Regions from separate parts of the Micromonospora sp. DT63 genome, predicted to be linked through region 1. Evidence: riboswitches for the same ligand, from Rfam matches in the RefSeq annotation. Region 1 holds a riboswitch; each other region holds the start of a gene.
What was found. Region 1 has a riboswitch for cyclic di-AMP ahead of ACLQ27_RS19615 (coiled-coil domain-containing protein). Riboswitches for the same ligand answer to the same signal wherever they lie in the genome.
Positions count from the first base shown of each region.

Region 2: another riboswitch for cyclic di-AMP. It lies ahead of ACLQ27_RS24250 (transglycosylase family protein); the one in region 1 lies ahead of ACLQ27_RS19615 (coiled-coil domain-containing protein).
Region 3: another riboswitch for cyclic di-AMP. It lies ahead of ACLQ27_RS13610 (NlpC/P60 family protein); the one in region 1 lies ahead of ACLQ27_RS19615 (coiled-coil domain-containing protein).

Region 1 is NZ_JBNCKQ010000005.1:110,621-122,062, forward strand. Features, by position in the region: gene ACLQ27_RS19575 (cellulose binding domain-containing protein) at 29-2,764, shown strand; gene ACLQ27_RS19580 (hypothetical protein) at 2,939-3,346, opposite strand; gene ACLQ27_RS19585 (hypothetical protein) at 3,484-3,624, opposite strand; gene ACLQ27_RS19590 (STAS domain-containing protein) at 4,026-4,388, shown strand; gene surE (5'/3'-nucleotidase SurE) at 4,399-5,226, opposite strand; gene ACLQ27_RS19600 (1-phosphofructokinase family hexose kinase) at 5,223-6,200, opposite strand; gene ACLQ27_RS19605 (SRPBCC family protein) at 6,372-6,824, shown strand; gene ACLQ27_RS19610 (hypothetical protein) at 7,297-7,845, opposite strand; gene ACLQ27_RS19615 (coiled-coil domain-containing protein) at 7,967-9,034, opposite strand; cyclic di-AMP (ydaO/yuaA leader) riboswitch at 9,040-9,171, opposite strand; gene ACLQ27_RS19620 (cation diffusion facilitator family transporter) at 9,313-10,230, opposite strand; gene ACLQ27_RS19625 (HelD family protein) at 10,338-11,442, opposite strand, start outside.
Region 2 is NZ_JBNCKQ010000007.1:49,442-60,883, forward strand. Features, by position in the region: gene ACLQ27_RS24220 (GNAT family N-acetyltransferase) at 499-1,095, shown strand; gene ACLQ27_RS24225 (GNAT family N-acetyltransferase) at 1,092-1,673, shown strand; gene ACLQ27_RS24230 (helix-turn-helix transcriptional regulator) at 1,568-2,542, opposite strand; gene ACLQ27_RS24235 (VOC family protein) at 2,637-3,074, shown strand; gene dinB (DNA polymerase IV) at 3,132-4,319, shown strand; gene ACLQ27_RS24245 (hypothetical protein) at 4,436-4,795, shown strand; gene ACLQ27_RS24250 (transglycosylase family protein) at 4,889-5,581, opposite strand; cyclic di-AMP (ydaO/yuaA leader) riboswitch at 5,581-5,725, opposite strand; gene ACLQ27_RS24255 (peptidoglycan-binding domain-containing protein) at 6,186-6,674, shown strand; gene ACLQ27_RS24260 (peptidase inhibitor family I36 protein) at 6,759-7,160, opposite strand; gene ACLQ27_RS24265 (AfsR/SARP family transcriptional regulator) at 7,341-10,157, shown strand; gene ACLQ27_RS24270 (nitrilase-related carbon-nitrogen hydrolase) at 10,135-11,442, opposite strand, start outside.
Region 3 is NZ_JBNCKQ010000003.1:279,165-285,637, reverse strand. Features, by position in the region: gene ACLQ27_RS13625 (zinc metalloprotease) at 1-484, shown strand, start outside; gene ACLQ27_RS13620 (pyridoxamine 5'-phosphate oxidase family protein) at 563-1,120, opposite strand; gene dcd (dCTP deaminase) at 1,220-1,798, shown strand; gene ACLQ27_RS13610 (NlpC/P60 family protein) at 1,859-2,899, opposite strand; cyclic di-AMP (ydaO/yuaA leader) riboswitch at 2,913-3,049, opposite strand; gene ACLQ27_RS13605 (N-acetylmuramoyl-L-alanine amidase) at 3,284-5,260, shown strand; gene ACLQ27_RS13600 (NlpC/P60 family protein) at 5,322-6,335, opposite strand.

The DNA of each region.
Region 1 (11,442 bases):
GGTCTCCACCCCCGGAGAGGAACCACAGATGCCCAGATCACTGGCCGGCGCTCTCGTGTCGGCGTTGGCGGTCGCCACGGCCGTCGTGGCGGTCCCCATCACCGCCGCGGGCTCTGCCGCGGCCCCGGCCGCCGCCGAGGCGTACACCTGGCGCAACGTCCCGGTCGGCGGCGGCGGCTTCGTGCCCGGCATCGTCTTCAACCCCACCGAGAAGAACCTGATCTACGCGCGGACGGACATCGGCGGGGCCTACCGCTGGGAGCAGTCCAGCCAGTCGTGGACGCCGCTGCTCGACTGGGTCGGCGCGGACCGCTGGGGCTACAACGGCGTCGTCAGCATCGCCACCGACCCGGTGCAGACCAACCGGGTGTACGCGGCCGTCGGCATGTACACCAACGGCTGGGACCCGAACAACGGCGCGATCCTGCGCTCGTCCGACAAGGGCGCCACCTGGCAGATCACCGAGTTGCCGTTCAAGAACGGTGGCAACATGCCGGGCCGGGGCATGGGGGAGCGGCTGGCCGTCGACCCCAACCGGAACAACATCGTCTACTACGGCGCCGAGGGCGGCAACGGGCTGTGGCGCAGCACCGACTACGGGGCCACGTGGGCCCGGGTCACCGCCTTCCCGAACGCCGGCAACTACCGGGCCGACCCCAGTGACCCGAACGGCTACAACGGGCAGAACCAGGGCCTCACCTGGGTCAGCTTCGACAAGAGCACAGGCACCGCCGGGTCCACCACCCAGACGATCTACGTGGGCGTGGCGGACAAGGAGAATCCCGTCTACCGCAGCACCGACGGCGGTGTGACCTGGACGCGTATCCCCGGGCAACCCACCGGCTACCTGGCGCACAAGGGTGTCGTCGACCCGGTCGGCGGTCACCTCTACATCGCCACCAGCGACACCGGCGGCCCGTACGACGGCGGCAAGGGCGACGTCTGGAAGTTCACCCGCTCGACCGGTGCCTGGACGCGGATCAGCCCGATTCCCTCCACGAGCGGCGACGACTACTTCGGCTACAGCGGTCTGACCATCGACCGGCAGCACCCGAACACGCTGATGGTGGCCACCCAGGTCTCCTGGTGGCCGGACGCGATCTTCTTCCGCAGCACCGACGGCGGGGCGAGCTGGACCCGGATCTGGGACTTCACCAGCTACCCGCAGCGGTCCAAGCGCTACACCATGGACATCAGCTCGGTGCCCTGGCTGACCTTCGGCACCAACCCGGCGCCTCCGGAGGAGACGCCCAAGCTCGGCTGGATGAACGAGTCGGTCGAGATCGACCCGCACGACTCCAACCGGATGATGTACGGCACCGGCGCCACCATCTACGGCACCACGGACCTCACCAAGTGGGACACCGGCGGTCAGCTCACCCTCCGGCCGATGGTCCGGGGCCTGGAGGAGACCGCAGTCCTCGACCTGATCAGCCCGCCCAGCGGGGCGCCACTGATCAGCGCGCTCGGCGACGTCGGCGGGTTCCGACACACCGACCTCGACACCATCCCGTCAATGCTCTTCACCCAGCCAGTCTTCACGAGCACCACCAGCCTGGACTACGCCGAGAGCAAGCCGGCCGTGCTGGTCCGTGCCGGCAACTTCACCGACGCGGACCGTCCCAACGACAGCCACGTCGCCTTCTCCACCGACGGCGGCGCGACCTGGTTCCAGGGCACCGAGCCGTCCGGCGTCAACACCGGCGGCACGGTCGCGGCGGCGGCCGACGGCAGCCGGTTCGTCTGGTCGCCCGGCGACGCCGGCCAGCGCGTCGTCTACTCCGTCGGCTTCGGCAACTCGTGGTCGCCGTCCACCGGCATCCCCGCCAACGCGATCATTGAGTCCGACCGGGTCGACAGCAACCGGTTCTACGGCTTCAGCGGCGGGCGGGTCTACCTGAGCACCAACGGCGGCGCGACCTTCACCGCCACGGCGGCGACCGGGTTGCCCACCACCGACGTACGGTTCAAGGCGCTGCCCGGTCGGACGGGTGAGCTGTGGCTGGCCGGGCCGGGTGGGCTGTGGCGCTCCACCGACTCCGGTGCCAGCTTCACCAAGCTGGGCGGTGTCAGCGCCTCCGGCAACGTCGGCTTCGGCAAGGCGGCCCCCGGCCGGACCAACCCCGCCGTCTTCCTCTACGGCACCGTGGACGGTCAGGCCGGCGTGCACCGCTCCGACGACGGCGGAACGACCTGGGTCCGCATCAACGACGACCGCCACCAGTACGGCAACCCGACCGAGGCGCTGACCGGCGACCCCCGCGTCTACGGCCGCGTCTACCTCGGCACCAACGGTCGCGGCATCCTGGTCGCCGACCGCACCGGCGGCACGCCGACCACCCCGCCTCCGACGACGCCGCCTCCGACGACGCCGCCTCCGACCACGCCGCCTCCGACCACGCCGCCTCCGACCACGCCGCCTCCGACCACGCCGCCTCCGACCACGCCGCCCCCGGCTGGGGGATGTGCGGCGGCCTACCGGGTGACCGGCTCCTGGTCGGGTGGATTCCAGGCGGAAGTGGTGGTCAGCAACCCGGGCACCCGGCCCATCGCCGGCTGGACGCTGGGCTGGACCTTCCCCAACGGCCAGCAGATCAGTCAGCTCTGGGGCGGCACCCACACCCAGACCGGGGCGGTCGTCTCGGTCGTGGACAGCGGCTGGAACGGCGCGCTCGGCGCCGGCGCCAGCACCACGATCGGTTTCCTCGCTTCCTGGACCGGCAGCAACGCGCCACCGGCCACCGTGAGCTGCTCGAGTCGCTGACCCGGTGGCCCGGCGTCGTCCGGGCCACCCGAGAACACCGGTCCGCCGGGGCTGCCTGAGGGGTCCGGCACCCCGGCGGACCGGCCCGATCCCGATCGTCGAGCCACCGAGCGGGCAATGCGAACGGGCCCCGTCGACCAGAAGGTCGGCGGGGCCCGTTCGGGTTGTCGGGAGCTAGTCGTCCAGGCCGACGGGGGAGTTGGGGCGGTCGACGTCGACGAACTCGACGTCGTCCACCGCGCGGTCGTCCCGGCTGCCGGCGGCACGGGCAGCGGAGCCGACGGCCCAGCCGACCGCCGCGCCGACCAGCGCGGCCCCGATCAGGAGCGTCCACGGCAGCGCCGGCTGGCGCCCGGCGAGCGCGTCGAAGGCGCGCGAGGCCCGACGACGGGCCTCCTCCGCCGCGGAGCCGACCAGGTCACCCGCCCCGTCGGCGAGATCGCCGCTGCTGCGACGGGCCGAACGGGCGGTGTCCCGGACACTGTCGCCTGCGGAGCTGACGGCGGAGAGCAGGTGCTCCCACGCCTGGTCCGCGATCCGCTCCGGCTTGCTGCGCCGGTCCAGCAGGTTGGTTCCGAACATCGTGGTTACCTCCTCGGGTGCCGAAGCCGCCGGCCACTTCGGACCTCGGCGTCTGTCCAGCGCGGCAGGTTTCGCTGATGTCGCAGTGCCCCGGGCCGGTCGGGCGCAAACCCGGTCGGCCGCGGCTCACCGGATCGTCAGCGCACCGCCACCACGGCCGCGCCGCGGGCGAAGTCGTCATCGTCGTCGTCATCGTCGTCCCCGCCGCCGAAACCGCAGGCCAGCACGAGGGCGAGCAGCACGCCGACTCCGGCCAGCCCGGCCAGTCGCTTGATCATCGAAGGTCCTCTCCGTCACGGTGGGTGTCCCGGGGCTGATGCTAGGTGGCGTCGGCAACCGCCCGACGGGATCGGACCTGACGCGTTCGCGGGACCCGGACACGACACGCCGGTCCCAGTCGGTGCCGGCGTACGGGGTGGGTCGGTTGTCGGGCGTGTCGGGTCGCGCCCGCTACCCTGGTCCGGCGACGCGTCGGTTCCGACCGATCGTGGAGTGGTCAGATAACGAAAAGTATTGGTTGATCAGATACCGAAAAGTGGGGATATGGGCGACTTTGTGCGCCCGGATCCGTGAATTGCTCATCCCGAGGGGTGGCGACCGAGGCCGTCGGAGGAATACTCTCGGTCGCGGCCCGCGTACTGATGAGACGCCCGGGGGACGGGCGGGTGGAGGTGCTCGCGTGAGCCTGTCGATCGTGAAGTCGGTCCTGTCCGGTGGTGTCGTGGAGATCGCCCCCCGGGGCGAGATCGACGTCGACACAGCGTACGAGGTGCGTGAAGCGATTGCGGAGGTGCTGGCCAAGAGCCGCCCGCTCCGCATCGAGCTGAACATGAGGCTGGTCACCTTCATCGACTCGGTCGGCATCAGCGCCATGGTCGCCGGCTTCCAGACCGCCGAGGTCAGCGGCGTCAAGCTGGTGGTCACCGAGCCCAGCCGGTTCGTGCACCGTCAACTCTGGGTGACCGGTCTGCTCGGTCTCTTCGGCGCACCGGAGCCCTACTTCGCCGGGGCCGCCACCCCCGAGGTGCTTCCGGGCGCCTGAGCGCCGGCCGTCAGGGTTGCTCGTCCAGACCGATCAGGTCCACGTCGGTCACCTCGGTGACCGCCCGGATGGCCGTCACCGACGCGTACCCGGCGGCCAGCAACGCCAGGTCCGTCCCGGGCTGCGCGGCCTGGCCGGGCTCCTCCAGCGCAGTACGCACGAAGCCGTGCCCCGACTCGGCCACCGTCATCTGCACCTGACCGAAGCTGGCCAGGGAGCCGCGACGTACCCCGCGCAACTGTCCGTGCGGCAGGTCGGGTGCGTTGACGTTGAGCACGCTCTCCGGCGGCGCGGCGGTCAACCGGGGGAGCAGGTCCAGGGCGACCCGCGCGGCGGTGTCCCAGTGCCGTTCGGCGTCGCGTACCCGGGCTGCGGCGTCCACCGCGGCCCCGCCGCTGCCGGCCGTCGCCTCGCCCGCGGAGAGCACGTCCAGTGAGACGGCCATCGCCCGGCACCCGTTCGAGGCGGCGGTGAAGGCGGCGCCCACCGTGCCGGAGTGCAGCACGGCGCGGCCGGCGTTGGCGCCCCGGTTGATGCCCGACAGCACGACCGTCGGCGGCGGGCCGAACGCGCCGTGCAGCGCGATCAGCGTGATGAAGCCGGGCGAGCCGGCGACCCCGTACGCCGGCACACCCGCCAGGTCGGGCAGCGGATGGTCGTGCACCACCACGCGTCCGTCCCGTTCCACAGCGCTCATCGCGGCGCTGGCGCCACTGGCTTCCTCCCGCGGCGCCGCGACCACCACGTCCAGGCCCCGCTGGGCGGCGGCCAGCGCCAACGCCCGGATGCCCGGCGCGGCGATCCCGTCGTCGTTGGTGACGAGCACCCGCAGCGTCATCGCTCGACCACCCGGTCGGCCAGTTCGTCGGGGGTGGTCCGCTCCTGCTGTCGGCTGTCCGCCGGGACCAGTTGGACCCGCTCCACCAGTCCGGTGATCGAGTCCAGCCGTCCGGTGCCCAGCCCGTGCCGGGTCACGTTCAGCGCTCCGGCCGCGGCGCCGGTGCGGATGGCGGTCCGGATGTCGCCACCACTGGCGATCACGGCCGCCACCCCGGCGGTCATCGAGTCGCCCGCACCACGCGGATCGGCGGCCTCCAGCCGGGGCATCCGCACCTCGAAGAGTTCCCCGTCGATGAGCGCCAGCGCCGGCTGGTCGGCTCGGCTCACCACCACCGTCTCGGCGCCGGCGGCGTGCAGGTCGTACATCGCTCGGGTCAGCTCGGGGCCATCTGCACTGCGGGCGCGACCGTCCCGGATCAGCTCCTCGTGACTCACCTTGAGAAAGAACACGCCGCTGTCCAGTACGGCGCCCAGGTGATCGCCCGACAGGTCGACCACCACGCGGCTGCCGTTGGCGCCGAGGTCGGCGGCGAAGCGGCGGTACAGGTCGGCCGGGACGAGCCACGGCGCGTTCGGACCACTGAGGACGCTCACGTCGGCGCGCAGTCCCTCGCCGAGTGCCAGGTTGTACAACTCGTCCAGCTCGTGGCGGCTCAGTCGGTCCCCGGGGACGTCCACGACCTCCTGTCGGGATCCGCCCCGCCGGTCGTGCACGTACCCGCCGCTGCCGGAGTCGCGCACCACCACCTTCAGGTCCACCCCCTCGCTGACCAGCAGCGGCTCCAGCACCTGACCGATCTCGCCACCGAGCGCGGCGCAGAGCACCACGTGGACCCCGAGCGACAGCACCATGCGGGCCTGCCAGACGCCCTGGCCGCCGGGGTGCAGGTGCAGTTCGGGCTGGTCGTTCGGCTGGTCCACGGTCACCGTCAGCTGTGGGGTGGGCGCGAAGACCATCACGTGCCCGCTCACCGGTCGTCACCGAACATGCGTCCACCCTTCGTCGCAACCGGTGATTTCCTATCAGCCGACCGTAATCGGAACGCTGCGCGAATACCGGGACAACGCACGGTGTCCGTCCGGGCGTTGCCAGCGTGCGCCGGGTACGGGACGATCGTGCGACCAGCGACGTCGGGAGACGGTGTGCTCAGCAGCGACAGCTTCAGCTACACCGTCCAGGCCCGCTGCTCACTCGCCGAGGCTGCGGCGTTGTTGAGCGACCTGACCCGCCAGGGCGACCTGCACCCCCTGATCGTCCGGGTCCGCCGGGTGCGGCCCCGTCCGGGCGCGCAGGCCAGCTACACGATCAACGACAGGCTGGCGGTGGGGCCGTTGCGCTTTCGCACCACCTACCAGGCGGATGTGCTGATCTGCGAGCCGGACGAGATCGTCACGGTGGCCCGCCAGTGGCCGGCCACCACCGTCCGCAACCACACGCGGCTGCGCGCCGAGCCGGACGGGCTGGTCCGGATCGACGTCGACATCACCCTGCGCGCGCCGACACCCCTGTTCCGGTACGCCTTCGGCCAGGCCCGCGCCGCCCACCTCGCCCTGGCCACCCGCCTCGGCGCGGCCCTCGACCGCCCCGCGCCCTGAGCCCGCGACCCGTCGAGGCCGCCTGATAGCCGCGACGCCAGCGCAGCCGGGACCGTCCGGTTCGGCGCAACGCAAGGCGGCCCGGCCTGGCGCGGCCCGGCCCGGCCTGGCGCGGCCCGGCCCGGCCTGGCGTGATGTGGCCCGGCCTGGCGTGACGTGGCCCGGCCTGGCGTGACGTGGCCTGGCGTGACGTGGCCCGGCCTGGCCTGGCATGACGCGGCCCGGACTGGCGCAACGCGGCCTGGCCTGGCGCAACCCGGCTCGACCCGGCCTGGCCCGACCCGGCGACCGGATGCGTGAGCGTGGTCCTTTGCTCTGCTTCAGCGGAGTCGACAGGCGAGGGCCATCCGTGTTGCCTCCGCTGAAGCAGAGCAAAGGACGTGCGCACCCCCTTGGCACCCGGCGCGCGGCCGTCGTGATCAGGCTCGTACCTCGCCCGTCCCCGGCGTCATCGCGATGGTGACGGCGTTGGTCACCCCGTCATCGCGCGATCATGCCCGGTGCTGGCGGCGCGAGGAGCCTGCGTCGCGGCTCGTGCGGTCCCGGGGCGGCGAGGTCGCGCGGGTCGGCGTCCCCAGGGCTTGTACGTGGAGAGCACTGTCGCGATGATCATGAGGCTGGTCGACACCGCGGGCGCGATCACCAGGTCGGCGCGGTCCCGGGCGGGCAGGGCGGCGCCCAGCGCGCTCGCGTGCCGCAGGTTCGGGGTGAGCAGGAACAGCACCAGCCCGACCATCACCGTGGTGATCACCAGCTTGACCAGCACCCACCGGTAGCGCACCAGGCCCCACGGGGTGAGCAGCGCGCTGGCGACGCCGACGAGCCAGACGAGCACGCTCAGCGGCGCGAACAGCACCGTGCCGACGAGCCCGGCGACCGGGTAGACCACTGCCGGGTCGGCGCCGCGCTGTGCCGCGATGCCGAGGGTGAGCAGCACCAGGTCGGCTCCGAGCCAACCGAGCGAGGTGATGAGGTGCAGGGTGAGCAGCGCCTTGCGGGTGGCGGGCGGTATTCGCGGCATACCCGAATGCTGCCGGCCCGGCCCGGCCGGGTCGTCCGACCGCCGGCGACGTCCGGGGTACGTCCGCTGACGTACCCGGGGCCGGCGCACCCGCTCGACGGTGCGCCGGCCACCGACAGGGTCAGTACACCGACAGGTGTACGTGGTTGGTGTGGTCGCTGGAGGGGTCGCCGTTCCCCCCGCTGTACGACTTCCACCCGCTGCTGGGCAGCCAGATCTGCCTGTACCAGATCACGTAGAGCACGGCGAGCCGGTCGGAGTTGCGGATGAAGTAGGCGGCCAAGTTGCTGCCGTACGTCTTGTCGCCGCCGGTGGCGTCCCCGCCGAAGCCGCCCTTCTGCGCGGCGAAGTCACAGGCCCGACCCTTCGGGTGTTCGCCCGAGCCGCCCGAGCGGTGACAGGAGACGTACCGGGTGAAGCCGGCGGCCTTCGCCTGGTTGAGGGCGTGCAGGGTGCGGGGGGTGATGCAGCCGCTGGCCGGGGTGGGGTCGTTGATGCTGCACGACTCGGACGGCCAGGAGCCGTCGGAGTTGCGCGGCGCGGGCTGGGCGTTGGCGGTGGAGGTGCCCCGGTTGGAGCTGGTGTCGGCGGCGGTGGTGCGCGGCTTGCTGGTGGCCACCGTCAGGGCCCGTTCGGCCTGCTCCTTGCGCTTGGCCATCACCTCGACCTGCTTGCGCTGCTCGCGGATCTCGCCGTCCAGGGCGGTGCGGGTGCGGTTGGCCTCGTCCCGGGTGGCGTGCAGGTCGCGCAGCACCCGGTCCTCGTTGGCGGCCACCACGTCCAGCGCGGCCGCCCGGTCCATGAAGCCCTCGGGGGTGTTGGTGTTGAGCAGCGCCGAGACGGTGCTGAGCCGGCCGGTGCGGTAGGCCACGCCGGCGATCTCGCCGACCTTGCCGTTGCGCACGGTCATCTCGGCCTCGGTGGTCTTCAGCTTTGCCGCGAGTTGCTGCTGTCGCTGGACGGAGGTGTCCAGGGCGCGCTTCGCGTCCAGGTAGCCCTTGCTGGCGGCCTCCAGTTGGGCCCGCAGCGCGGGGGTGCCGCCCTCCTCGTCGCCGTCGGGTGCCGCGGCGGCCCGCAGGCCGCCGGGGGGAGCGGCGGTGGCGGCGCCCACCGGGAGGGCGACGCCGAGGGTGACCATCATGACGATCAGTGCCGCGAGTCGGGCGGCGGGTGGTCGTGCTGGTGCCACTACGCATGTCCTTCCGTCAGCCGCCGACCGGGTTAGCTGACGGGTTCGGGACGGAAGATCCCTACCGCTGACGCGGATGCACCCCAGGAACATGGTTCCCCGGTTCACCCTCTCGGGTGATTAGGCGGCGGCCGCCACCGGCGCCGGGAGGGCGCCGCCGGGTGGTGGCCGGGGACGAGCCTACCGGTGCAGGTGGGGCGTGTGCAGTCGATGTGACGGAAGGTGTCCGCGCCACCACCCAAAATGACTGCTGAACGGTCATTTCGTCAGGTAAGGGATCACCACTCGATCGAACCGCAGGCGTCCGGGGCGGCGCCGGGCTCGATCTGGAGCGTGGCGTGCTCGATGCGGAAGTCCTCCCGCAGGGCGCTGCGCGCCGCGGTGAGCACCGCGCCGACCTCCCCGCCGGGCGCCATGATCAGGTGTGCGGAGGCCACCTCCATGCCCGAGGTGAGCGTCCAGACGTGCAGGTCGTGCACCTCGACGACGCCGGGCACCGCGGCCAGTCGGTCGTGCACTGCGGTGACCTGGAGGTGTTCCGGGGCGGCCTGCACCAGGATGCGGACGGCGGCGCGGCCCAGCCGCCAGGTGCGCGGCAGGATGAACACGCCGATGGCGACCGCTACCAACGGGTCGGCCCACCACCACTCGGTGACCGCGATGAGCAGCGCCGCGCCGATCACGCCGAGCGAGCCGAGCAGATCGCCGAGCACCTCCAGGTAGGCGCCCTGGAGGTTGATGCTCTCCCGGGCGCCGGCGCGCAGCAGCGCGAACGCGACCACGTTGGCGAGCAGGCCGAGGACGGCCACCGCGAGCATCGGGCCGGTCAGCACCTCGTGGGGGTCGCCGAACCGCCCGATCGCCTCGATCAGCACGTAGACCGCCACGCCGGAGAGCAGGACGGCGTTGGCCAGGGCGGCGAGCACCTCGAGGCGGTAGAGCCCGAAGGTGCGCTGCGGGTCGCCGGTGGCCCGCCGGGTGGCGGTGATCGCGGCGAGCGCCATCCCGATGCCCAGCACGTCGGTGAACATGTGCCCGGCGTCGGAGAGCAGGGCGAGCGAGCCGGTGTGGAAGGCGGTCACGCCCTCGACCACCATCAGGGTGGCGAGCAGCCCGAACGCGGCCCAGAGTCGGCCCCGGTGCTGGTGGGCGGCGTTGGCGACCGACCCGTGGTGGTGGTCATGACCTGCTCCCACGAGATCCACCCTCCTTCGCCACCCGGGACCCGGTCAAATGTATGCTCACATCGCTATGTATGCAACTGTACGGGGAGGGTCCACCCGCCGACCCCGCAACCCGCAGGTCAGCCGGTCGGGTCGATGGTGGTGAGCCGCTGAGTGGCCCGCGAGAGCGCCACGTAGAGCGTGCGTACGCCGGAGCCCGGATCGGCCCGGATCTCGCTCGGGGCGACCAGCACCACAGCGTCGTACTCCATGCCCTTCGCCTCCAGGCTGGTCACCACCTGCAGCCGCGCCGCGCCGAGTGAGCCGAGCCAACCGGCGACCTCGTCGCGACGGGTGACCGGCGTGATCACCCCGACCGTGCCGTCCACCTCGGCCAGCAGGCCGGAGGCCGCCTCCACGACCGCGGTCTCCAAGCCGGCCGGCGGCACCACCAGCTCGACCGGGTCGACCCCGGTGGAGCGGACGGCGGTCGGCAGCGACAGGTCCGGGTAGAGCCGGCGGATCTCCGCCGCCGCCACCGCGAAGATCTCCGCCGAGTTGCGGTAGTTGGTGGTGAGCGTGAAATCGTGCCGCTTGCGCCGGCCCAGCGCCTGGTCCCGGGCGCGGGTCAGCTCCTCGGGATCACCCGTCCACGCGGTCTGCGCCGGGTCGCCCACGACGGTCCAGGAGGCCAGACGGCCCCGCCGCCCGACCATCCGCCACTGCATCGGCGAGACGTCCTGCGCCTCGTCCACCACCACGTGCGCGTACTCCCGGTAGTCCTCGGGACGCTCCCGGGCCGCCGCGCGGGCGGCCCGCTGCCGGTCGCTGGCGGTGCTCAGCTCGCGTACGCCCCCAGCGAGCTGGAACGGATCGCGCCGGGCTCGCGCCGGCTGCATGGGCTTGCCGAGCAGCGCGTCCAACTCGTCCAGCAGCGCCACGTCCGCGATGGTCAGACCCGCGGTCTCCAGGCTCTGGTACGCGGTGGTGAGCAGCCTGATCTCCGCGCCGGAGAGGATCCCGCCGGCGTACCGACGCAGCCGGTCCGGGCGAGCCAGCCAGCCGAGCACGTGCCGGGGGTGCAGGCGCGGCCACCACGCCTTGAGGAACTCCCGGAACTCCGGCCGCTCGGCGATCTCGCCCTCGAAGGCCCGCTGCTCCGGCAGCCGGGTGATGCCCACCGCGCGGGCCTGCGCCCAGAGCGCGGCGAACACACCGTCGAAGCCGGCCCGGCGTGCCTCGTTG
Region 2 (11,442 bases), on a different contig from region 1:
GGCTCAGGGCGACGGGCCGTGGGCGACGGGCCGTGGGCTACGGGTCAGGGCGACGGAGCAGACGCGGCCTCTGCTCTGGGCGGCCATGACTCCGACGAGCGGCATTCCTGTGCGTCATATTTATGACTCACAGGAATACCGCTCTTCCGCATCATGTCGACCGGCCGCCGTGACGAGCCGCGCGGCGTCGCGCGCGGCGCCTCACGAGCCGGGCGGAGCGGGGCCGCGCAGGTCGCGTGCCTCGCCCCCGGAGCGGAGCGAGGCGGGGCCGCGCGCGTCGCCCCCGGAGCGGGAGGCGGCGGGGCCGCGGGGGCCGCCTCGGAACGGGACGCGGCGGGGTGCGGCGGGGCGTGCGGTGCGGGGGCGATGTCGCGTCGGCTGGCACGACGGTCGCGGGGCCGGGCAGGTCCGGCATCGACGGGTCGGGGCATCCGTCATCGGCGGTCGTCGACCGATAACTCCTGGAGCCGCTGCCGGCGACACCCGTATCGTGGCGCGGTGCTGATCAGACGTGAAACCCCCACCGACGTCGACGCCATCCGCGCGGTGCATGCCGCCGCCTTCGCCAAGACCACGAACGACACACCCCAAGTGGACGCGACGCCAGTCGAGGCACCGAAGGTCGACGCATCGAAGGTCGACACACCGCCGGTCGACACACCGCCGGTCGAGGCGACGCTTGTCGACGCGCTGCGGACCGACGAGGGCTGGCTGCCCGCGTACTCCCTGGTGGCGGTCGATTCGGACGGCCTGGTGGTGGGGCACGTGGTGGCCACCCGCGGGCGGGTGGCCGGTGAGCCGGTCGCGTTGGGCCTGGGGCCGCTCGGCGTGCTTCCCGCGTGGCAGCGTCGCGGCGTCGGCACGGCGTTGATGCACGCGGTGCTCGGCGCGGCCGACGCCCGAGACGAACCGCTCGTGGTGCTGCTCGGGCATCCCGGCTACTACCCACGGTTCGGCTTCCGGCCGGCCGTCGAGCTGGGCGTCACACCGCCACAGCCGTGGGGTCCGCAGTACTTCATGGCTCGGCCGCTGACCGCCTGGCGCGAGACCATCCGGGGCGAGTTCCGCTACGCCAGCCCCTTCGACGACCTGTGAACCCACCGCGCATCCGCCGCCGGCGAGCCGCCGACCTCGACGGCTGCGTCGCGGCGCTCGCCGACGTCCACCGGGTCGACAGCTATCCGCTGAACTGGCCGGCCGACCCGCACCGCTGGCTGCGCGAGCCGCACCCGGCGCGCGCCTGGGTCGCCGTCGACGCCGCTGGAACGATCGTCGGACACGTCGCGGTGCACCGCCTGCCCGACCCGGCGGACGAGCCGCACCCCGAGCCGGCGGCCGAGGTGGCCCGCCTGTTCGTGGCGCCGGCCGCCCGCGGGCTGGCGCTGGGCAGCGCTCTGCTGGCCCGGGCCCGGCGCTGGGCGGACGCGCGCGGGGTGCGTCTGGTGCTCGACGTGGTCGCCGACGGCGCCGCGGCCGTCGCCCTCTACGAGCGCACCGGCTGGCGGTGCACGGGCACGAGCACGGCATCGTGGGCCGCCCCGGACGGCAGCCCGGTGTCGTTGCGGCGTTACACGGTGGGCTCCGACGCCGGCCCGGCCAGCGCCGCCAGGCGGCGGGCGAGCCGGGCGGCGGCCTCGCGCAGTTCGACGGGCTCCAGCACCTCCACCTCGTAACTCAGGCGGGCGATGTGCGCGGCGAGCCAGTCCAGGCTGTCGCCGCCGACGACGAGCACGCACCACCCGTCGCGGTCGGCCTCCACGCGCCCCACCTGCGGCGGCACCACCTCCCGCACGCGTTCGGGCGGAGCGTGCACCCGCACCCGGGCGAGATGCCGGTAGGGCGCGTCGGTCACCGACCGCTGCACGAAGGCGATCGGATCCGGATGTTCGCGCGCCGCAAAGCGCCAGGTCGTCGCCACAGTGGCCCGCATCCGGTCCAGGCGGAACGTCCGCCAGTCGTCACGATCGACGTCCCAGGCCATCAGATACCAACGACGGCCGGTGGTGACCATCCGGACCGGCTCGACCGTCCGCTCCCGTTCACCGCCGTCGCGGCCGGCGTAGCGGAACCGCACCCGCACGGCGTCCCGACAGGCCCGGGCGAGGGTCACCAGCAGCTCCGCGTCGATCTCGACCACCGGGCCGATGAGCGTCTCCGTCCAGCCGTGCACCGCCCGCACCTCGGCGCGCAGCCGCGCCGGCATCACCTGGTCCAGTTTCGTGAGTGCCCGCAGGGCCGCCTCGCCCGCCCCGGCGACAGTGCCTCCCGACGCCAGTCGCAGGGAGACCGCCGTGGCGATCGCCTCCTCGTCGTCCAGGAGCAGCGGCGGCAGCCGGGTGCCCGCGCCGAGCCGGTAGCCGCCGCCGACGCCAAACGAAGCCTGGACGGGATACCCGAGGGCGCGCAGGCGTTGCACGTCGCGGCGCACACAGCGGTCGGTGACACCCAGCTCGGCGGCGAGCTCGGTGGCCGTCCACGACGGCCGCCGCTGCAACAGGGCCAGCGTCCGCAGCACCCGCTCCGTCGTCGCCTCCACAGTCACCCGCCGATCGTTGCACGAATAGCGGAACGACCCTGTCCGCCATCAGCGAGAGGGTGGCAGCATGACCAGCCAGACCAGGAAAGAGGGAGCTGTCATGGCCCGCGAGGTGCAGATAACGTTCGACGCCGCCGACCCGGCCAGCCTGGCGGCGTTCTGGGCCGCGGCCCTCGACTACGAGTTGCAGGGACCGCCCGGCGACTTCGACTCGTGGGACGCCGCACTGGACGCGATGGGTGTGCCGCCGGAGCGACGCAACGACGCGTCGGCGGTGGTCGATCCCAAGGGCGCGGGGCCGCGCCTGTTCTTCCAGCGCGTGCCGGAGGGCAAGCAGGCCAAGAATCGCGTACACCTCGATGTGCGGGCCGCCCCCGGGCTCACGGGTGACGAGCGGATGGCGGCCCTGGAGGCGGAGGCCGAACGGCTCGTCGCCCGCGGCGCCACCCGCCTCGAACGGCACGAACCCGCTCCCCCGCTCGGCGCCGGTCACCTCGTGCTCGCCGACCCCGAGGGCAACGAGTTCTGCCTCGACTGATCGCGCGTTCCCCCAGCTCACCGCCGCGATCACCGGACGTCGTGCGAACATGTGTACGTGTCGAGCGGCGCCCACATCCTGCACGCCGACCTGGACGCCTTCTACGCGTCGGTCGAGCAGCGCGACGACCCGCGCCTGCGAGGGCGGCCGGTGATCGTCGGCGGTGGTGTGGTGCTCGCCGCCAGCTACGAGGCGAAGGCGCGGGGCGTCCGCAGCGCGATGGGTGGCCAGCAGGCCCGCAGGCTGTGCCCGGACGCGATAGTGGTGCCGCCCCGGATGGCGGCGTACACGCAGGCCAGCCGGGCGGTGTTCGAGATCTTCCGGCAGACCACCCCGCTGGTCGAAGGGCTCTCCATCGACGAGGCGTTCCTGGACGTGGGCGGTCTGCGGCGGCTCGTCGGCGCACCGGCCGACATCGCCGAGCGGCTGCGCCGGGAGGTCCGCGACCGGGTCCACCTGCCGATCACGGTGGGCGTGGCCCGGACGAAGTTCCTGGCGAAGGTGGCCAGCGGGGTGGCGAAACCGGACGGGCTGCTGGTCGTCGCGCCCGACGCCGAGGTGGAGTTCCTGCACCCGCTGCCGGTGGAACGGCTGTGGGGCGTCGGCCCGGTCACGGCGGCGAAACTGCGGGAGCGCCGGATCCGTACCGTCGGGGAGGTGGCCCGGCTCGGCGAGGCCGCGCTGGTGTCCCTGCTCGGGGCGGGCGCCGGCCGGCACCTGCACGCCCTGGCCCACAACCGGGACCCCCGGTCGGTGCAGGTGGGCCGCCGCCGGGGCTCGATGGGCGCGCAGCACGCGTTGAGTCGTACGCCGCACGCCCCCGCCGAGCTGGACGCCATCCTGGCGGGCCTGGTCGACCGGGTCAGCCGGCGGATGCGGGCGGCCGGGCGGTCCGGGCGCACGGTGGTGCTGCGGCTGCGCTTCGGCGACTACACCCGGGCCACCCGCTCGCACACCGTCGGCAAGGCGACCGCGGACACCACGGCGCTGCTGGGCGCCGCGCGGGCGTTGCTGCGGGCCGCGCTGCCGGAGATCGAGCGCCGCGGAGCCACCCTGATCGGCGTCTCGGTCGGCAACCTCGACGACAACCCGGTGCAGCCGGAGCTGCCCTTCGACGTCGACACCGGGGCCGACCTGGACGCCGCGGTGGACGCGGTACGCGACCGGTTCGGCTCGGCGGCACTCACCCGGGCGGTGCTCCTCGGCCGGGACCCGGGTGTCGAGATGCCGCTAGTGCCGGACTGAGCCCCGTGTGGGGGGCCGGCCAGCTGCGACCGGAGACACATCACAGCAGGTCGACGGTTTAGCCGGCGGCTCACGGGTGACCCTTGGGGGGGAACAGCCTGACGAGGGGGGCCACCATGTCCGACGACACCAGCAACCGACCGAGCCGGCACGCCGAACGCCCGCACGACGTGACCGACCCCCTGCTCTGGCAGTTGGCGGTCGACGTGCTGAGTGCCCACGAGCCCGACGAGGAGGGCCACTGCCGCAACCTCCAGTGCGCCGGCCAGTCCTGGCCGTGCTCGGCCCGCGCGGGTGCCGAGCAGTCGCTCCGGCTGGCCCGCAGGACTCCCGGCGCGGTCGAAATGACCATCGGCGGTGACGACGCCGGCACGGGCTGGCCCGGCGAGGCCGCGGCACCCGCCGGCCGGTGGGACCGCAGCGCCAACGCGGTGGCGTCGCGCCGGGAGTCGAGGGCCTCCGCCCCCGCGGCGTAGCCGCGACGACACCCGTTGCTCAGAGGCGATCAGCGCCCGACGAACGACCGAACGCTCGGCCGGTGACCCGGCCGAGCGTTCGTGTGTCGTACGTCAGAGGGCGAGCCGCTGACCCGGGAAGATCAGGCCGGCGTCGGCGCCGATCAGCTGCCGGTTGCGCTCGTACAGGGCCTCCCAGCCGCCCGCCTGGTGGTGGCTGTCGGCGATCTCCGACAGGGTGTCCCCCGGCTTGACGACGTACGTGTCGCCGCCGGCCGCGGGGGCGGTGCGCTCGTGGTTGCGGGTCGCCGGCCGGTCGCCGCGCGACGACCGCTCCTTCGGCGCGGTGGACCGGTCCTTCGGCGCGGTGGACCGGTCCTTCGGCGCGGTGGACCGGTCCTTCCCGGCGGTGGACTTCGAGGACTTCGCGGCGGAGCCCGACGAGCCACCCTTGCGGCCACAGGTCGGCCACGCGCCGATGCCCTGCCCGTCGAGCACCTTCTCGGCGATGGCGATCTGCTCGCCGCGGCTGGCCAGGTCGGCGCGGGCGGCGTACTTCTTGCCGCCGTAGCCGGCCCAGGTGCCCTGGGAGAACTGCAGGCCGCCGTAGTAGCCGTTACCGGTGTTGATCTTCCAGTTGCCGCCGGACTCGCACTGGGCGATCGCGTCCCAGTTGACACCGGCCTGGGCCGGGGCCGCGGGCCCGAAGAGGGCGACGGCGCCGGTGACCGCGCCGACGGCCAGGGTGCCGACGGCGACGCGGCGGGTGGTGACCCGTCGATGACGGGGCGTGTAGACAGACGTCATGTGTGGTTCCTCCACGCCGGCGAGGTGAGCTGTCGGGTTCGGGCCGAGGAGCCCGGCCGCACGGTGGCGGCTTCACCCCGAGGTGACATGCACCGAGGAACGTGGGTCCCCCGCTCCTGCCCGGGGTTCTGGTATCCGACGACCGGGGGCAGGATTTGGCGTTGCCGGTCGTGGTGTCCACGGTGGTGGACTCGACCGACGGTAGGCACGGTCGGTGACCCTCGCCCAACGCTTGTGAACTTGTTCACCGGTGCACGCGGGGCGCCTCTGCCAGCGGTTGCGGACGACGCGCGGCTGTGCACCGACCATGATGGACCGATTCCGATCAGGCCCGGATGTCACCGTCCGTACGCAGCCCGGAGGTGATGCGACGGAGCAGTTCGACGTGTCCGGGCGACGCGGAGGACCGGGTGTCGTGACCGAGAGCGGAGTAGACCACCCCGGCTGGGACCGAGGGCGCGCGCCCACACCGGTGGGCGGGTGGCGCCGCCCTCCTCGTGCGCGCTCCTTGCGAATTGACGTTCGGGCAGGAAACCGTAGATCGGCGGCCGCGATGCTCGAAGACGCACCGGGTCGATCCCGGTAACCTTCCCAGGAGGAGAGCATGTCGATCCACCGGAGCCGCATCGGCCGCCGCAGCGCCGCCGCCACCCTCGTGACCGTCCTGGCCAGCGCCGGCCTGACCCTGCTCGCACCGACCGCCGCACAGGCGTCCAGCCCCTGCACCAGCCTGACCTTCTACCGGGTCGGCGGCTATCCGGGCGGCGCGGACATGCACGTGCCGACCATCGGTTGGCAGACCGGGAACAAGCAGTGTTATCTCACCTACGGCCACTCGAACTCGGCCGTGCTGGTGCTTCAGGAGGCGCTGAACAACTGCTACTCGCAGTCGCTCTCCCTCGACGGCAACTACGGCTCGAAGACCCGCGAGGCCGTCCGGTACGCCCAGCACCGCATCAACCAGGACATCGTGTACGCGAACATCGCCGAGGACGGCGAGTACGGCCCGCAGACCCGGGCGTACATGGGCTTCGCGATCTTCGGGGTCAACGGCGGGGCGGTCATCCCGAACGTCTGCTACTACCCGGGCTGAGCCGCCTGACGGCGCCGGTCGGAGTCCCCCGTGGGATTCCGGCCGGCGCCGTCGTGCACCCCCCTGCCCGGTTCGGTCCGCGGTTCAGCAGACGCGGACCGCCTCGATCCGCTGGTTCCAGCTCCCCCCGATCGCGGCCGTGTCGTACGCCAGGTTCGCCCGGTAGCCGTAGGCGTGCTGGTAGCCGAGCAGGCCGGTGGCGTTGGCGTTGTCCCAGAAGGTGGAGACGGTGCCCGACGGCCGGTTGTTGATGATCGACTGGGTCCGGTTGCGGAAGTACGAGGGCAGCGGAACGTCGTTGCAGCCGTTGTACGGGCCGTCGAGCAGGAAGATGTCCCCACTGAAGTTGGTCCCGGCGTACAGGCAGAGCAGACCCGAGGGGCAGGCGTAGTTGGCCTGGGCCGGGCTCGGGGCGACGGCGAGCGTGGCGCCCACGGCAACCACGCCGAGCAGGGCGGACGTGAACCTTCGCAGAGCACTTCGCACGATGGTGACCTCCGGTGTCGTCACGACCGGACGGGCCGTGAGTCGAATTGCCGACATCGCGTTGATCGATGCCGCTGTGCCACCATGATCTGCGCGGCAGGTCGACGAATTCCTGCCGGAACCTCAATCCGGCCGCTCGTCGGCGGATTGTCCGACTGGCGGCGCGGCGAGCGGCGGTTCATGGAGATTCGGGTCCTCGGGCCGGTCGAGGTCTGGGCGGACGGCCGCCTGGTCGACGCCGGAGCAGCCCGCCAGCGCGCCGTCCTGGCCGCGCTGGCGGTCGATGTCGGCCGACCGGTCCACGTGGAGTCGCTTGTGGACCGGGTCTGGGGCGACGCGCCACCGCCCAGGGCCCGCCACAATCTGCACGTCTACCTCGCCCGGCTCCGCCGTGTGCTGGCCGACGCGGGCGCACCGGACGCTCTGGTTCGACGCTCTGGCGGGTACCTGCTGGACCAGCCACCGGAGGCAGTGGACGGTCAGCACTTCGACTCGCTGCGGCACCGGGCCGATCGGCTGGGTGACGACGATCCCGAGCGGGTGGAGCTGTTGCGCCGGGCGCTGAAGCTGTGGCGCGGCGAACCCCTGGCCGGGCTGACCGGCGAGTGGGCGGCGCGGGTCCGGCAGGACTGGCACCGCCGGCACACCGACACCGCGGTGCAGTGGGCCCGCGCCCTGCTGCGGCGGGGCGAGCCGGACCCGGTCATCGACCCGCTGACCCGGCTCGCCGACGACCACCCCCTGGACGAACCGGTCGCCGCCGTGCTGCTGCACGCGCTGGCCGCGGCCGGTCGCGGCGCACAGGCGCTGGCGTACTACGCCCGGCTGCGGGACCGTCTCGCCGACGCGCTCGGCGCGGACCCGGGCGTCGAGCTCCGCCAGCTGCACCAGGCCATCCTGCGCGGTGAGGTCACCGCGCCGGCTCCCGGGCCGTCCAGCGCCCCCGCCGGAGCGGGCCCCGTCGCCAGGCCCCACCCGGACCGCCCGGTCCCGGCGCAGTTGCCGTCGGATGTCCGGGGTTTTGCCGGGCGCGGTCCGGAGTTGGGACGTCTGGACGCGCTGCGGTCGTCCGCCGAGGCGCAACCCGGGGCGGTCCCACTGGCGGTGCTCTCCGGAGCGGGCGGGGTGGGCAAGACGGCGCTCGCCGTGCACTGGGCGCACCGGGCCGCCGGGCACTTCCCCGACGGGCAGCTCTACGCCAACCTGCAGGGCTACAGCCACAGCGGTGTGGTGCGCAGCGCCGAACAGGTGGTGCGGGGTTTCCTGGCCGCGCTCGGGGTGCCGCCGCGGGAGGTGCCGGCGGATGAGCAGGCACAGACGGCGCTGTACCGGAGCCTGCTCGCCGGTCGGCGGATGCTGGTGCTGCTCGACAACGCCCGGGACGCGGCGCAGGTCCGGCCGCTGCTGCCGGGTGCGCCCGGCTGCCTGGTGCTGGTGACCAGCCGGGATCGGCTCACCGGGTTGGTGGCCACCGAGGGCGCGGAGGCGGTGCTGCTGGATCTGCTCACCGCCGAGGACGCGCAGGCTTTGCTCCTCGCGCGGATCGGGGCGCGGGCGAAGGACGAACGGGCCGCCGTCGACGAGCTGGTCCGACTCTGCGACCGGCTGCCGCTGGCCCTGGTCGTGGTCGCGGCCCGGGCGGTGGTCCGGCCCCAGCTGCCCCTGACCGAGTTGGGCGCGCAACTCCGGGCCGACGGCCGGCTGGACGGCCTGGACACCGGAGAGCACGACAGCAGCGTGCGGGCGGCGCTGTCCTGGTCGTACCGGCTGTTGTCGACGTCGACCGCGCGGCTGTTCCGGCTGGTCGGGGGAAGTACGGACGTGACGGTGAGTACGGCGGCGGCGGTCAGTCTCGCCGGCGGCGGTCGACGGGCCGTGCAGGCGGCGTTCGCCGAGCTGGCCGACGCGCATCTGGTGTTGGAGCGCGGCCCGGACCGGTACGCGATGCACGACCTGTTGCGGGCCTTCGCGGCCGAACTGTCCGCCGAACACGATCCGGCCGGCGACCGGGCCGAGGCGCGCGGCCGGCTCTTCGACCACTACCTGCACAGCGCGCACGGCGCGTCGGTGCTGCTGCACCCGCACTGGGATCCGATCACCCTCGCCCCGGCCGCCGGCGGCGTCCGGCCGGAGAAGTTCGGCGACCATGACGAGGCCGTGGCCTGGTTCACCCGCGAACGCGACGTGCTGATCGCGCTTGTGGAACGGTGCGCCGCCAGCGGGTTCGACCGACACGCCTGGCAGCTGGCCTGGAGCCTGACCAGCTTCCTGGACCGGCAGGGCGGTTGGCACGACCAGTTGGCGGTGCAACGTACGGCGCTGGCGGCCGCGCGCCGCAGCGGAGACCCGGACGGGCAGGCGCACGCGCACCGCAGCCTGGCCCGGGCGCACGCCCGCCTGGGTCGGCTCGACGAGGCGCCCGGGCAGCTCCAGCGGGCGCTGGAGCTGTTCCGCGAGCTGGGCGACCCGGCCAACCAGGGGCACACCTGCCTCGACCTCGCCGAGGTGGCCGACCGGGAGGGCCGGCGTGCCGAGGTGGTCGAGCATGCCGAGGCGGCGTTGGCGCTGTACCGCGAGGCGGGCCACCGCTACGGGCAGGCGATGGCGTTGAACGCGGTCGGCTGGTATCAGGCCCAGCTCGGGGCGCACGACGCCGCGGTGCGGGCGTGTCAGCAGGCGCTGGAGCTGCTGCGCGAGTTCGACGACCGGCACGGCCAGGCGCCCACCTGGGACACCCTCGGCTACGCGCAGCACCGCGCCGGACGACCCGCGGAGGCGGTGATCGCGTACCGGCACGCGGTTGAGCTGTACCGGGAGTTCCGGGACCGGTACTACGAGGCGGACACGTTGGGGCACCTGGCCGAGGCGCAGGTCGATGCCGGCGACCCGGTCGGGGCGGCCCGGAGCTGGCGGACGGCGTTGGGCCTCCTCGACGACCTCGGGCACCCGGACGCGGAGCGGATCCGTCAACGGCTCACGGCCACCGGCGGGTCGTGACCCGTCGGCGGGGCCCGCCGCCCGGCCGGCCCACCACCCCGCCGACGCAGACGACGAACAACACCACGGACAGGATCGGAAACCAGTCGCCCGTCCGCGAATAGACAGTGCCTGACCCGGTCGTCGGAGCGGCCGTGACCAGCAGTTCCGCGTCACCGGCGGTCGCCTCGCCCAGGACCCTGCCGCCCGGGTCGGTGACGGTCACCCGGCCGAACGCGGCGGCGCGGACCACGGTGAGCCCGTTCTCCACGCCGCGGACGAGGGCCATCCGGCTGTGCAGCCAGCCGTCGGAGGTGAAATCCAGGCCGGGGACGAGCAGCACCGAGGCGCCCTGCGCCCGATACCGCCGGACCAGACCGGGATAGTCGAGGTCCTTGCAAATCGCCACGCCGAACCGCCCGTCCACGATCATTTCGTCGTCGCCCGGCGTCAGCCAGTCCTCCAGGCCCGGGATCAGATGCTGCTTCTCGTACGTCCTGATCGTTCCGCTCGGGTCCAGCACCAGCGCCACGTTGCTCGCGGTCCCGGCCCGCCGCAGCACCGCGCCGACGACGACCCGGGCCTCGGTCTGCCGGAGCGCGTCGACGAGCAGGGGCAGGGTGGCGTCCGTCACGGCGAAGACCTTCTCCGGCAGCACGACGATCCGCGCCCCGCGCGCGGCCAGGCCCGAGACCCGCGGAACGTACCGGGCGAGCAGGTCACGCCCGGACGGTTCGTCGATCGGGAGCCCGTCCTCGGACTGTCGCAGCGCGACGAGGCCCACGGCCAGCGGCTCGGCCGGGTCCGGGGAGCGGCTCAGTGACCAGGCCGACCATCCGCCGGTGCCGAGCAGGAGGGCGAGCAGGCAGGTGAGGGCGGGGCGTGGGCCGCCGAGCCGGGGAGTGCGGGTGGGTCGCAGGCTTCTGAGCAGGGCGGCGAGGGCGACCGGGACGGCGAGCAGCAGGTAGGTGACGCCCCACACGCCGGTGAGCGCGGACAGCTGGATGACCGGGCGGACGTCCGCCTGCGTGTAGGCGAGGCTCCACCACGCGCCGTGCGGCAACAGGCGGGACGCGGCGTACTCGCCCAGCACCCACAGTGACGGCACGGTAAGAACGGCGGTCACGGTTCGTCCGCGCAGCAGGAGTGTCCGGGCGAGCAGGACCGTGCCGGCCGCCAGGCCGAGGCCGAGCAGGAACACGCCGCCGACGGCGGGGACCGGTAGTCGCAGGGTGCCGAGGTAGTACCCGACAATGCCGAGTTGGCCGATCGACCAGGCGAGAATCGTCGCCCAGAGCGCGGTCCT
Region 3 (6,473 bases), on a different contig from region 1:
GTACCCGATCGTCGACGGCTCGTCGGCGGAGCGGTCGATGAAGTCGTCGCTGCGGGTGGGCGGCAAGAACACGCTCAACATCTACCTCGGTGAGCTGAGCGACGACCTGCTCGGCTGGGCGACCTTCCCGCAGCGGAAGCTGAGCAGCATGGACGGCGTGGTCGTGCTGAACGAGTCCCTGCCGGGTGGCACCTCCACCAACTACAACCAGGGCGACACCGGCACCCACGAGATCGGTCACTGGCTGAACCTCTACCACACCTTCCAGGGTGGCTGCGGCGGCTCCGGTGACGGCGTCAGCGACACCCCGGCCGAGGCGTCGCCGGCGTACCAGTGCCCGACCGGGCGGGACACCTGCTCGGCGACCGGCCTGGACCCGATCACCAACTTCATGGACTACACCTACGACTCGTGCATGTACCAGTTCACCCCGGGTCAGGCGAGCCGCATGCTCACCGCGTGGAACGCGTACCGCGCGGCGTAACTCTCCTCGCGTACACCTGGTGCCGGCTCCGTCACGACGGAGCCGGCACCGGCGCTTTGTGGGACAACAGGGCCGTGGTCAGGCGGCCGTGCACTGGACGTCACGGCTGCGCCGGGCCGGGCGCGTCTGCGGTACGGCGACCGGCGCCGCCGGCGCGGGCGGGGCTTGCGGGTCCAGCCAGACCCGCACGGCCGGACGGCTCGGGGCGACACCCGGGACGCCTGCGGCGTGCTGCTCGCGACGGGTCAACATCGCCACGTCGACGGTGAACTCGAACAGCCGCCAGTCGACCTGGGGCTCGGCCCGGGCGCTCTGCGCCAGTCGGGCCACCTGGACCGGGTCGGTGACCGGCCAGGCGTGGCCCGCCACGTACGCCTCGTCGTCGCTCTCCTCCGGGGGGAACGAGTGCAGCGCGTAGCGGCCGTCCCGTTCGAGGTCGCGGCGCTTCGGCGAGTCGATGATGAAGCAGAAGAGACCCTCGTCGGTGATGACCGGGGAGACCGGATGGACCCGGGGCCCGCCGTCGGCGCGGACCGTGGCCAGGTAGCCGAAGCCCGGCCCGTACTGCTGCAGGAGAACGCGGATCCCGTCGGCGAGGCGGGGCTCGTCGGCGGCGAATTCGGACCAGGAAGCCATGCGAGCATTCTATCGAACAAATGTACGAGCAGCGACCTCGACGCGCTGGTCACCGGCACCGAATCCGGCCGATCCGGCCGACGCCGCTATGGTGGTCCGATGCTGCTCTCCGACCGCGACCTGGTCTCCGAGATCAAGGCCGGCACGCTGGGCCTGGAACCGTTCGAGCCCACCCTGGTCCAACCGTCCAGCATCGACGTACGACTCGACCGGCTGTTCCGGGTCTTCAACAACCATCTCTACACCCACATCGATCCGGCCATGCAGCAGGACGACCTGACCTCGGTGGTCGAGGTGCCCGAGGGCGAGCCGTTCGTGCTGCACCCGGGGGAGTTCGTGCTCGCCTCGACGCTGGAAGTGATCTCGCTCGGCGACCAGCTCGCCGGCCGGCTGGAGGGCAAGAGCTCACTGGGCCGCCTCGGGCTGCTCACCCACTCCACCGCCGGGTTCATCGACCCGGGCTTCTCCGGTCACGTGACGCTGGAGCTGTCCAACGTGGCGAACCTCCCGATCACCCTCTGGCCGGGCATGAAGATCGGCCAGCTCTGCATCTTCCGGCTCTCCTCGCCGGCCGAGCACCCGTACGGCTCGGTGGTCTACGGCTCGCGTTACCAGGGCCAGCGGGGGCCGACGCCGAGCCGCTCCTGGCAGAACTGGCGTGCCTGGCCGACGCGCTGACGCACGACGAGGGCCCGCCGCGACGAGATCGCGACGGGCCCTCGCTGTGTCCGGCGTCGGTCAGCCGGGACGGCCGTAGCTGTGGATCGGCCCGTCGTCGACCTTCTTCATCTTGATGGGCACACCGGCCTGGGAGGCGTGCACCACCCAGCCATTGCCGACGTACATGCCGACGTGGTGAATGTCGCTGTAGTAGAAGACCAGGTCACCGGGGCGCAGATCACCTCTGCTGACGTTCTTGGTCACCCGGCTCTGCGCGGCGGCGTTGTGCGGCAGAGACACACCGGCCTTCGCCCACGCGGCGAGCATCAGCCCGGAGCAGTCGTACGAGTTCGGACCCTCGGCGCCCCACACGTACGGCTTGCCGATCTGAGCGCAGGCGAACTTGACCGCAATGCCCGCGCCGCCGCCGGGGTAGCTGGCCGGGCAGGGCGCCGGACGCAGGGGACCGCCGCCGCCGTTGCCGTACACCTTGAGGCGCAGCTTCTGCAGCCTGTCGATCTCGTCGTTGATCTGCTTCTTCTTCGCCGCCAGCTGCGCTTCGGTCCGGGTCAGCTGGGCCACCATCTCGTCGAGCGGCGCCTTCTGCCGGGCCAGCTCGTCGCGGAGATCGGCGACCTGCCGGACGTCCTGCTGCTGGTTGTGGGCGAACCGGTCGAGCATTTCGAGCTGCCCGACCACCTCGCCGGGCGACCGGCTGCCGAGCATCGTGTTGACCGTCGACAGGTTCTCGCCCATGTACGCGCGCACGGCCAGCGCGCTGACCTTGTTCATCGCGGCGTCGACCTGGCGCTCCAGGGGCGCGATGCGGGCGGCGAGCGCGTCGGCCTGCTTGCGCTTGGCGGCCAGGTCCGCGCGGGTGGCGTTGTGCCGTTCGATTACCGGTTCGAGCTTGTTCCAGTCGGCGTCGATCTGGCGCTCGATCTCGGCGACGGACGGGTCCGCGTGGGCCGCCGTGGCGCTGCCGGTCAGGACGACGGCAACGCCGACCAGTGCGGCGAGGGCGGTGGTGAAGCGGGACCAGCGTGGACGCGGCACTGTCGACGTCGGGTCGGCCGGGGCCGACCGTTCGGACGACGGCCGCGGGGCATGGAGGGCCACCGGGGTTCCGTACTCCTTCTTCCCGACCGCCTACCGGGTTAGCTGACGGGTTCGGGCGGGAAGTTGGCGCCCTACCGCATTGGCTGCGGATTCACCCCGGGGGAACCTGGGTCCCCGGCTCGCTCGAAAGCGACTCGGCGGTGTCGGTCCGTTACCGCCCGGGATGGGCGGACCTGCTACCGGGCCGACAAATGACCAGAGTAGAGACGGCCGTTACCGATCCGCAACCCGTGCGGCCGTGACACTCCGTACCGATTGGAAGAGATCACCGAGCGTGTGTGAAGGTTTCTTTCGATGCAGTTTGATATATGGAAAGGTATTGACGCAGACTCCCGACCGGCGCGAAGGTGACGACACAGTTACCAGTCAAATCTAGGGGGTTCGATGGAAAGTCCAACCCTGTCCGCCGGCCGGCGCGCATCGCTCGCGGTCGCGGTGGTCATCGCCACGGCCGCCGTACCGCTGAGCGCCGGCACCGCCTCCGCAGCACCCTCCGCCGACCGTCAGCAGCAGTACGCCGCCGCGTCGACCGAGTACGGCGTGCCGACCGCCGTGCTGCTCGGGGTCTCCTACCTGGAGTCCCGCTGGGACAGCAACGCCGGCACCCCGAGCACCAGCGGCGGCTACGGACCGATGCACCTGACCGATGCCCGCCACGTGGCCGCCCTACCCGCGCGCGGCCACCACGACGCCGGCGCCGAGGATCCGCGCGGCGACGACTCCCGTGCCCCCATGGCACCCGCAACGGCCACGGATCCCGCGCCGCCCACCGCCGCGTTGCAGACCGTCGACGCCGCCGCCGCGCTGACCGGGGCCGCCCCCGAGGCGCTGCGCAGCGACCCGACGACAAACATTCGGGGCGGGGCGGCGCTGCTGGCCGCGTACCAACGGGAGGTGGGCGCCCCGGTGGGTGCCGGCACCGACCCCGCGACCTGGTACGGCGCGGTGGCCCGGTACGCCGGCGCGGACAGCGCCGACGCCGCGGCGGCCTTCGCCGACGAGGTCTTCACCACCATCGGCGCCGGCGAGTCCCGCGTGACCGACGACGGCCAGCGAGTGACGTTGCCGGCCCGCGCGGTCCAGCCCCAGCGGTCCTGGTTGGACCGGCTGGGCCTACGACGACTCGCCCGCCCCGACGGGCTGGAGTGCCCACGGACCGTCTCCTGTGAGTGGATCCCGGCACCCTACGAGGCGTTCGGCGACGGCGACTACGGCAACCACGACCTCTCCGACCGGCCCGCCCGGCAGAAGATCGAGTACATCGTCATCCACGACACCGAGGCGAGTTGGGCGACCACCCTGAAACTCGTCCAGGACCCGACCTACGTGAGCTGGCACTACTCGCTGCGCTCGGTGGACGGGAACATCGCCCAGCACGTCAAGACCAAGGACGTCGCCTGGCACGCCGGCAACTGGTACGTCAACGCGAAGTCGATCGGGCTGGAGCACGAGGGCTTCGCCGCGCAGGGCACCTGGTACACCGAGGCGATGTACCGGACCTCGGCGAAGCTCGTGCGGCACCTCGCGCTGCGGTACGGCATCCCGCTGGACCGCCAGCACATCATCGGCCACGACAACGTGCCCGGCACCATCGCGTCGACAGTGCGCGGCATGCACTGGGACCCGGGGCCGTACTGGGACTGGACGCACTACTTCGACCTGCTGCACGCACCGCGCCTGGACACCGGCACCCCGGCCACCGGGCTCGTCCGGATCGACCCCGATTACGCGACCAACCAACCGGCGTTCACCGGTTGCGTCACCCCTGGGACGCCGTGCGCGCCGCGCGGCTCCTCGTCGGTGGTGCTGCACACCGCGCCGTCCGAGGACGCGCCGCTGGTCAACGACATCGCGCTGCGCCCGGACGGCACCCCGAACACGATGGACGTGTCGGACCATGGCGCCCGGGCCTCCGCCGGCCAGACGTACGCCCTGGCCGGACGGCAGGGCGACTGGACGGCCATCTGGTACCTCGGGCAACGCGCCTGGTTCCACAACCCGGCGTCCGCGCCGACCGCCAGCTGGACCGTCGGCGTGGTGGCCGTCCCGAAGCCCGGCCGGGCCACCATCCCGGTCTACGGTCGGGCGTACCCGGAGCAGGCCGCCTACCCCGAGGGTGTGCCGTACCAGGCGATCTCACCACTGCAGTACACGCTCGCCGCCGGTCAGCGGTACGCCGTCGGCGCGGTGCTGGCCGGTGAGTACTACCGGGCCAGCACGTTCGACGGCTCCTCGCCCGGCGACTGGACGGTGATCCGCGGCAAGAACCGGTACGTGCAGATCCAGTTCGGCCACCGCATCATGTACGTCGATCTCGCCGACGTGCAGCTCCTGCCGTCCCCGGTGGGCGCACCCCGCTGACGACGACAAACGACGAGGGCCCCCGGTCATCCGACCGGGGGCCCTCGTGACGTCAGCTGGATCAGCCGGGTCGGCGGAACCCGGCGATGGGCATGGTGTTGATGCTGGACACCTGCACCGGTTTGCCGGCACGAGGCGCGTGCACCATCTGGTTGTTACCCAGATACAGCCCGACATGGCTCAGGCCGGAGAAGAAGAAGACCAGGTCACCGGGACGGGCGTCGGCGCGCGACACGGCCTTGCCCTCGTTCCACTGGTCACCCGTGTGGTGGGTGAGGTAGATCCCGGCCGACTTGTAGGCGTACTGGGTCAGCCCCGAGCAGTCGAACGAGTTCGGGCCGGTGGCGCCCCAGACGTACGGGTCACCGACCTGCTGGCAGGCCGTCTTGATCGCCTTCTGGGCGGCGACGGCGAGCACACCGTTGATGGTCGGGCAGCCGACGGTCTTGACAGTGGTCTTGGGCATCGACGCCTCGAGCTTCTTGATCTCGGCGTCGATCTGCTTCTTCTTGGCCGCCAGCTCGTTCTGCTGCCGGGTCTGGGTGGCGATCAGCGCGTCGAGCTTCTGCTTCTCGCCGTCGTACTTGGCCCGCACGGCCAGCACGCCCTCGACCTGCTTGCGCTCCTGCGCGGCCAGCCGGTCGAGGAGGGTGAGCTGCTCGGTGAGGGTGTCCGGCTTGGCGCTGACGAGCAGCGCGCCGATCTCCTGCGACGGGCCCGACATGTAGTAGCGGGACGCGAGGTCACCGACCCGGTTGAGCGCCAACTCGCTCTGCAGGGCCAGCGGCTCGATCTTCTTCTGCAGGTCGGACGACTTCTTCCGGTTGACCTTCAGCTGCGCCCGGACCTTGTTGTACTGCTCGATGGTGGGCTCCAACTGCTCCCACTTCTTGTCGATCTGCGCCTCGATCTCGTCGACCGTGGGCTCGGCCTGAGCCGGCACGGCGAGCATTCCGGCGCCGACCGCGGCAGCGGCGACCAGCACGAGCAGACGGTGGGCGACCCGACGCAGACCGCCCGGCCGAACGGGCAGTCCCGGGGCGTGACGATGAGGGGGCATGGTTGCCACCGGCACCGACTCCTTTGCAACCGACCGCCGGGCGCCTCGCGTGAGGGAAGGGCCGAGGCAGACGACCCACAGCGGTCGGTGCCCCACATTAGGGAAGCGGTGGGCCGGAATCAAGGCGAGCCGAGTCACCGTCACTGTCACGCA